Regions from separate parts of the Luteibacter sp. 621 genome, predicted to be linked through region 2. Evidence: predicted binding sites of a transcription regulator. Region 2 holds the regulator's gene; the other holds the start of a gene.
The links. Region 2 encodes sigma-54, which starts transcription at its own class of promoters, with help from an activator protein. Its sites were predicted from a motif close to TGGCACGNGCNTTGC; they were not measured.

Region 1 (4,319 bases), on a different contig from region 2:
TTGCGCGGCGCATCGTCGGCCACGGCACAGGCGCTGCCGGCCAGCGCCAACACGGCGAGGATCGTCTTCTTCAAGGTAGTGCCCCTTCCAAGCCACCGCAGAAACGGCGGTTTCAGCAAAAAATAGCAGCCAGCGCAGGATGCTGCGCCAGTAATAAGGCCCAGACCGTCACAAAACTGTCATCTGGCCCTGCTGCATCGGCCGGAACGGGCACGACTTGAGGGAGCGTCAGGCAAAAAAAGGGGAGCCGAAGCTCCCCTTCCTTCCTCACCCCGAGGAATGCGATCAGATCGCGTAGTACATCTGGAACTCGAGCGGGTGGGTGCTCGCGCGGTAGCGGGTCACTTCCTGCATCTTCAACGCGATATAGCCGTCGATGAAGTCATCGGTGAACACGCCGCCCGCCTTCAGGAAGTCGCGATCCTTGTCGAGGGCGTTCAGCGCCTCGTCCAGGCTCGCGCACACCTGCGGAATGTTCTTCTCTTCTTCCGGCGGCAGGTCGTACAGATCCTTGTCGGCCGGCGCACCCGGGTCGATCTTGTTCAGGATGCCGTCCAGGCCGGCCATCATCAGCACGGTGAAGGTCAGGTAGCCCGACTGCATCGGATCCGGGAAGCGGATTTCGATGCGGCGGCCCTTCGGGCTGGCCACGTACGGGATGCGGCACGAGGCCGAGCGGTTACGGGCCGAGTAGGCCAGCATCACCGGGGCTTCGTAACCCGGCACCAGGCGCTTGTAGCTGTTGGTGGTGGAGTTGGCGAAGGCATTGATGGCCTTGGCGTGCTTGAAGATGCCGCCGATGTACCACAGCGCCGTCTGCGACAGGCCGCCGTAAAGGTCGCCCGCGAACAGGTTCTCGCCGTTCTTCGACAGCGACTGGTGCACATGCATGCCCGAGCCGTTGTCACCGACGATCGGCTTCGGCATGAAGGTCACGGTCTTGCCGGCCTGGTGGGCGACGTTCTTGATGACGTACTTCATCGTCATCAGCTCGTCGGCCTTCTTCACCAGCGTGTTGAAGCGGGTGCCGATCTCGCACTGGCCCGCATTGGCGACTTCGTGGTGGTGCACTTCCACGACCTGGCCCAGCGATTCGAGCACCTTGCACATATCGGCGCGCAGGTCGCCCAGGCTATCCACCGGGCTGACCGGGAAGTAGCCGCCCTTCACGCCCGGACGGTGGCCGGTGTTGGTGCCGTCGTACTTGTAGCGCGACGACCAGGCCGCCTCTTCGGAGTTGATCTCGTAGAACACGCGGCCCATGTCGTTCTGCCAGCGGATCGAGTCGAAGATGAAGAACTCGGGCTCCGGGCCGAAGAACGCGGTATCGGCGATGCCGGTCGACTTCAGGAAGGCTTCGCCGCGCTTGGCGATGGAACGCGGATCGCGGCCGTAGGCCTGCATGGTGCTCGGCTCGAGCACGTCGCAATGCAGGATCAGCTGCTTGTGCGCGCTGAACGGATCGAGGTGGGCCGTATCAGGGTCCGGCATGAGCACCATGTCGGACTCGTTGATGCCCTTCCAGCCGGCGATGGACGAACCGTCGAACATCTTGCCGTCTTCGAAGGTGCCTTCATCGATCTGATGGGCCGGGAAGGTGACATGGTGGTGCTTGCCGAGCATGTCGGCGAAGCGCAGGTCGACGAATTCGATTTCCTCGTCCTGGATCAGGTTCAGCACTTTGGAAGCGGCAGACATGGGCAAACCTCGGAATTAGGTATTGGGGCGCAGGGCATATAGCAATCGCTATGCCAGCGGCTCCGCGGCGGCGGGGCGGCCTGGACCAAGCCCCGGCATCATAGAACGGCTAAATGACATGTGCAGGGTTGCACCATCGTGGTGCATGGCTTTGGCCGGTGCACCATTCCGGCCGATCAAAGGACAAGAGGCCGGATCATTCTGGGCCGACACCTCCAGCCAGCCCCTTGGCCTTGCCGACCCGTCTCTGGCGCAGGAAGATGCGGGTGCCGACTGGCGAGGGGCGCCGGGGCCAACAGGGATAGGGGGAAAATCGATGTTCATCCATAACGCACGCGCCGCGGGCGCGCTTGCTCTGGCCATGGTGTGCCTGGCGGCATGCTCCGGGGCACCGTCGACGAAGGCACCGTCCTCAACGGCGGCCGCGGCAACCAGGCCCGCCGCGACGGCCGCACCAGCGCCCGGCACTACGGTGGCGACGCCCGCCACCGGCACGACCGCGGGCATCCACCTGCTCGACGCCCGACCAGCAAAAGACAAGGTCTTCTCGATCCATTCGCTTTGGATCACCAGCTGCAACTACGGTGTTTACACTGTCGGCGACACACCCGGCAGTACGCCGCCCATGGACCTGCTCCGCGCGGACCTGGCGGCATTGCCTGATGGGGCGGCCAGCAGTCATGACGTCCGGGTCGATCATTACGCCATGTACTACAACCCAGCGCGCAAGTTGAAGGCCGGTGGTATCGGCGCTGCGGCTGGCGTCATCGGCGCCATGATCGCCAGCGCCGCGGCCGACTTAAAAAAGGGTTCAAGCTGCGCCCATGAAAAGATGGATCAAGGCGGGTGGTACGGCCCTAGCGAACTGACGACGGACTATCCACCACTGATCATCGAGACCGCGGGCATGATCGACGGCAAGCCATTCAAGTCGCGCACGGTGTATTCACCCTCCATGGAGACCGGCCCCAAGATGAAGAGCAGCCAGAGCCTCGTGGAGTTCGAAGCCGCCGTACATAAGGCTGACAAGGATCTGTTCGCTGCAGCGGGACTGGGCCATGCGAGCACGGGTGCTGCAATGGCTTCCGCCGCAGCGCCACAACCGCCAGCCAGCAACCCTCCGCCGATCGTCCATGCCGACGCTCGGCCGGAGCCGGCGGCGAAGCTGGCAGCCGACGACGATAGCGGTTGGATCAATACCAACCCGGCCAGCGCGCATTGAACGATCACACGGCTAATCGCTAGCCACGCGCGGCGTAACGCGTATTACGCTGGCAGCATGGGGGTACCGCCGAACCGGGTTCCCTCATGCCCCGCTTACCGCTATTCCTCGCCCTGACCGTTGCCGCCGCGCCCGCGGTTACGCTTGCCGCGCAACATACCTACGCCAACCCCCTCGATATCGACTACCGCTACAGCTGGGAGCAGATGAACGAGGCGATCTCGTACCGTACCGGCGCGGATCCCGCGGTGGTGCGTTATGGGGATGCTTACTATCTGTTCCAGACCCTGGCCGATGGTTACTGGATGTCGAAGGACCTGGTGCACTGGGCCTTCGTGAAACCGGATCACTGGCCTTACGACGGTCATGTCGCTCCGGCCACGCTGGTGGCCGACGGCAAGCTGTTCCTCATGCAATCGGCCTTCGGCCCACGACCGATGATGGTGTCCACAGACCCCGCACACGGACGTTGGACATTCTGGACCCGCAGCCTGCCGTTTATCCCGGGTGCAACGCAGTACGACGAATCAGGGAAGGTTCCGGTGAAGGGAAAACTGCCGCCGGGGCCGTGGGATCCCGGCCTGTTCCAGGACGATGACGGGAAGGTCTATCTCTACTGGGGCTCATCGGACACGTTGCCGCTCTACGGCGCGCAACTCGATATGAACTTCGGCTCGAACGAAGGCGAAGGCAAGCGGCTCGCGTTCGTCACGACGCCCAAGGCGTTCATCTACCTCGATCCGGCGAACCATGGCTGGGAGCGATTCGGCCCGGACCATACGATGGGCGACAAGCCGGCGTATATCGAAGGCTCGTGGATGAACAAGCATGGCGGGCGTTACTACTTTCAGTACGGAGGCCCCGGCACCGAGTACAACGTATACGGCACCGGCGTGTACGTGGGCTCGTCACCGCTTGGCCCGTTTGAATACGCACCTTACAACCCTGTTGGCTACAAGCCCGGTGGTTTCGTGACGGGGGCTGGCCACGGCTCGACGTTTGATGATGCCTATGGAAATACGTGGAACACCGGTACCGCGTGGCTCGGCGTGAACTGGAAGTTCGAACGGCGCGTCGACATGTTTCCCGCGGGTTGGCATGACGATGGGCAGATGTGGGTGGATACGCGGTTCGGTGATTTCCCGCAGCGCATACCCGACCACAAGCTACGCGACGGCGAAAGCACGTTTACAGGATGGATGCTGCTCTCATATCGAAAGAAGGCGACGGTCTCTTCGGCACTGGACGGTCACCCTGCGTCGAATTTAACGGATGAAGATCCGCGTACGTTCTGGGTAGCGAAAGAGAACCGCGCAGGCGAATCGGTGGTACTCGATCTTGGCGGTACGCCGATCGTGCGGGCGGTGCAGGTCAATTACGCCGATTACGAATCGGGCCG
Region 2 (4,319 bases):
AGCACGATGACCGGCGAGAGCAATGGCGACGCCACCGTGCACATGACCTTCCAGCCGAAGAACCAGCCAGGCGCCGCTCCCGCGGGCAAGCCGGCGGCTCCGGCGACGCCGGCCCAGCCGGCCCCCACCCCGAAGAAGCCCTGACACGATGCTTTCAGCCCAAGGCCTGCAGAAGCGGTTCCGCGCCCGCCAGGTAGTGCGTGATTTCGCGTTCTCCATCCGCGAAGGTGAGGTGGTTGGCCTGCTCGGCCCGAACGGTGCCGGCAAAACCACCTGCTTCTACATGGTGGTAGGCCTGATCCCCGCCGATGGCGGCCAGATCAAGCTCGACCAGCAGGACATCACCGGCCTACCCATGCATGCGCGCGCCAAGCTCGGCATCGGCTACCTGCCGCAGGAAGCCTCGGTGTTCCGCCGCCTCAGCGTCTCCGACAACATCCTTGCCGTGCTCGAACTGCGCGAGAACATGACGCAGAAGCAGCGCGAGGACGAACTCGAAAGCCTGCTGGATGAACTCAAGATCTCGCACATCGCCGAGCAGAAGGGCATCAGCCTTTCCGGTGGCGAACGCCGCCGCGTCGAGATCGCACGCGCCCTCGCCGCCCGCCCCCGCTACATGCTGCTCGATGAGCCGTTCGCCGGCGTCGATCCCATCTCGGTTGGCGAGATCCAGCGCATCGTGCGGCACCTGAAGGAGCGTGGCATCGGCGTGCTCATCACCGACCACAACGTGCGCGAGACGCTGGGTATCTGCGACCGCGCCTACATCCTCAACGATGGCGAAGTGCTCTCGCGCGGTACCCCGCAGCACATCCTTGCTGATGAAAAGGTTCGCGAGGTGTACCTGGGCCGTGAATTCCGGATCTAAGGTCCTATACGAAATCGGCCAGCCGGCCTAGGCATCCGGCCCGCTGGTTTACGGGGCCCGCGTGGGGTTAGGATGGCCCGGTAACCCGATCTTGCGAAGGTAATGAAACCCGGACTTCAGTTTCGCCTGCATCAGCAGCTCACGCTGACGCCCCAGCTCCAGCAGGCCATCCGCCTGCTGCAGTTGTCGCAGCTGGAGCTCGAGGCCGAGCTCCGCCAGATAGCGGAAAGCAATCCGCTGCTCGAGTTCGCCGAAGATGCCGAATCCGAGCCAGATACGGCCGAGGAAAGCACCAGCTTCGACGAGGCCATGGAGTTCCGCGCACGCGACGAGCAGCCCACCAAGGCCACGCGCGAAGAGGAATCCACCGCCTCGCCCTCCGAGGACCTGGCTCCCGAGTGGGACGATGACCGCTTCCACGGTGAGGCCGGCGACTACGCCGGTGGCCCCTCGCGCAACGGTGGCGGCGACGAAGACGGCTTCGAGCCGCAGAACGCCGCACCGGAAAGCCTGCAGCAGCACCTTGAGTGGCAGCTCAACCTCTCCCAGTTCACGCCGCGCGACCATGCCATCGCCACGGCCATCATCCATGTGCTCGATGAAGATGGTTACCTGCGCGACGGCCTCGAGGCGGTGCAGGCCGCCCTGCGGGAGTTCCAGGCCGATCTCGACGAGATCGAGGCGGTTCGCAAGCGCATCCAGCGGTTTGATCCCACCGGCATCGCCAGTCTGGACCTGCGCGATTGCCTGCTGTGCCAGTTGAGCCAGTTCGCGGAGGACACCCCGCAACGCGGGCTGGCCATCCGCATTGTTACGGATGAAATCGAACTGCTGGCCCGCAATGACACCAGCAAGATCGCCCGGCGGCTGAAGGCGGCCGAGACCGACGTGGCCGTGGCCGCATCGCTCATCCGCAGCCTGGATCCCCGCCCCGGCGCGGCCCTGGATGCCACCCCGGTGGAATACGTGGCCCCCGATGTCTACGCCCGCCGTGAGAGCGGCCGCTGGAAGGTGAGCCTGAACCCGGATGCCCAGCCCCGGCTGGGCCTGAACCAGCACTACTGCAACCTCATTGCCCGCGCGCGCGGCGATGACGCCACCTGGATGAAGGGCCAGCTGCAGGAGGCCCGCTGGCTCCTGAAGAGCCTGCAATCCCGCGCGGAGACCCTGACCAAGGTCGCCGAGGTGATCGTCCGCCGGCAGAGCGCCTTCCTCGATTACGGCCCCGAGGCCATGCACCCCCTGGTCCTGCGCGAAGTGGCCGAGGAGGTGGGTATGCATGAATCGACTATTTCCAGGGTTACCACGCGCAAGTACATGCACACGCCGCGCGGTACCTTCGAGCTGAAGCACTTTTTCTCGAGCGGCGTGGCCACGGAAGACGGCGGCAGCGCGTCCGCGACGGCCATCCAGGCCATGTTGCGCAAACTGATCACGGCGGAAGACCCGCGTCGCCCGCTGTCCGACCAGGCCCTCGCGGAGGAACTCCATCGACGCGGTATTCAGGTAGCCCGACGTACGGTAGCCAAGTACCGGGAAGCCATGCGCATTCCCAGCTCCAGCGAGCGCGTCCGCGCCAGCTGAAACAGTGCGGAACCCCGGTGGAGGATCACGGTCCCACGTACAACGGTTCAGGAGTGGCAACCGGCCATTCCCATCTCGCCGCCACCGAACGGCGGCACCCTCAGCAAGAAGGAGGCGTCATGCAAATCCAGATCAGCGGCCAGCACATCCAGGTCACCCCTGCCCTGCGCGAACGCGTGGAACAGCAAATCGGCCGCTTCGAACGCCTTTTCGACAACATAATGGCCCTGGATGTCGTGCTATCGGTGGACAAGGCCGAGCACAAAGCGGGCGGCACCCTGCACTGTTCGGGCACCCGGCTCCATGCCGAAGGCCTTGCCCGCTTGCAGGACGGCACGATCAACGACCGCATGTATGCCGCGATCGACGAGATGATTACCAAACTGGCCGACCAGCTGCGTAAGCATAAGGAAAAGATCAAGGACCACCACAACAGCGAGGTCCGCGAGGCCCGCACTGCCAGCAGCTAAAGCCCCCCATCGGGCCTGTGGCACAATATAAGCAAGCCGGCACATCCGTGTGCCGGCTTTTTTCTTGACAGGAACCCCCGCGTGGATCGGCTCACTGCCCGACAACTCTTCGACGGTGTCCATGAACGGATGGCCCTGCGCTGGATCGCAGGCATGCGTGGCGAAGCCCGTGTCCTGGAGCCCAACGCCAAGCAGAGCCGCCGCCCGTCGCTGGTGGGCTACCTCAACGTCATCTACCCCAACAAGATCCAGATCATCGGCACCGAGGAGCTCAATTTCCTCGACGGCCTGGATTCGCGCCAGCGCTGGGAGGCCATCCACAAGATCGCCGCCTACCAGCCGGCCGCGCTCATCGTCACCAAGGACCAGGCCATCCCGCCCGACCTTCGTGAGGTGGCCGAGGAAACCGATACCCCGCTGTGGCAGAGCACCAAGCGCGGCCACGAGCTGCTCACCTACCTGCAGTACCACCTGGCGCGTACGCTTGCGCCGCGGGTAACCCTGCACGGCGTGTTCCTCGAGGTGTTCTCCATCGGCGTGCTGATCACCGGCGATCCCGGCTCCGGCAAAAGCGAGCTGGCCCTGGAACTGATCAGCCGCGGCCACCGCCTGGTGGCCGATGACGCCACCGAGTTCACCCTGATCGCCCCGGATGTGATCGACGGCGCCTGCCCCGAGCTCCTGCAGGATCTGCTCGAGGTACGCGGCCTGGGCGTGCTCAACATCCGCGAGATGTTCGGCCACACGGCGGTCAAACCGTCGAAGTACCTGCGCCTGGTCATCCACCTGAAGCCGCTCAAGGATGGCGAGGAAACGGATGCCATGACCCGCCTGACCGGCGATGTCAGCCGACGTAACGTGCTGGACGTGGATGTGCCCAAGATCACCATCCCCGTCGCCCCGGGCCGCAACCTGGCGGTCCTTGTGGAAGCGGCGGTGCGCAACCATGTACTGAAGAGCAAGGGTATCGACCCTGCGCAGACTTTCATCGACCGCCAGGCGCACCAGATGCGCCGGTTCTCCCCATGGTGACCCGGTGAACGACGACCTTCTTATCAGCCCCATCATCGAACCCGATGCCATCCACCTGGTCGTGCTCACCGGCATGTCCGGTGGCGGCAAGACCGTGGCCCTGCGCGCGCTCGAGGACCTGGAGTTCTACTGCGTCGATAACATGCCGGCGGAGCTCATCCCGCAGCTGGTCGCCGCGGTGAGCCAGGGTGAGCACGGCCCGCGCCGGCGCATCGCGGTGGGCGTGGATGTGCGCAACCGCCGCTCCGACCTGGAGCGCATGCCGCACGTCTTGTCCGAGCTCTCCAGCGCTGGCGTCCACGTACACCTCATCTTCCTGGATAGCCGCGACGACGTCCTGATCAAGCGCTATTCGGAAACCCGGC

Region 1: glnA (type I glutamate--ammonia ligase) is a predicted target of sigma-54. The motif match lies at 1,740-1,754, and genes of this name have one in related genera.

Annotation. Positions count from the first base shown of each region.
Region 1 is NZ_JBNDKI010000002.1:401,041-405,359, forward strand. It holds gene ABIE56_RS04000 (OprO/OprP family phosphate-selective porin) at 1-74, opposite strand, end outside; gene glnA (type I glutamate--ammonia ligase) at 286-1,698, opposite strand; gene ABIE56_RS04010 (hypothetical protein) at 2,015-2,920, shown strand; gene ABIE56_RS04015 (family 43 glycosylhydrolase) at 3,007-4,319, shown strand, end outside.
Region 2 is NZ_JBNDKI010000010.1:154,257-158,575, forward strand. It holds gene lptA (lipopolysaccharide transport periplasmic protein LptA) at 1-144, shown strand, start outside; gene lptB (LPS export ABC transporter ATP-binding protein) at 149-868, shown strand; gene ABIE56_RS12900 (RNA polymerase factor sigma-54) at 971-2,452, shown strand; gene hpf (ribosome hibernation-promoting factor, HPF/YfiA family) at 2,572-2,922, shown strand; gene hprK (HPr(Ser) kinase/phosphatase) at 3,004-3,954, shown strand; gene rapZ (RNase adapter RapZ) at 3,959-4,319, shown strand, end outside.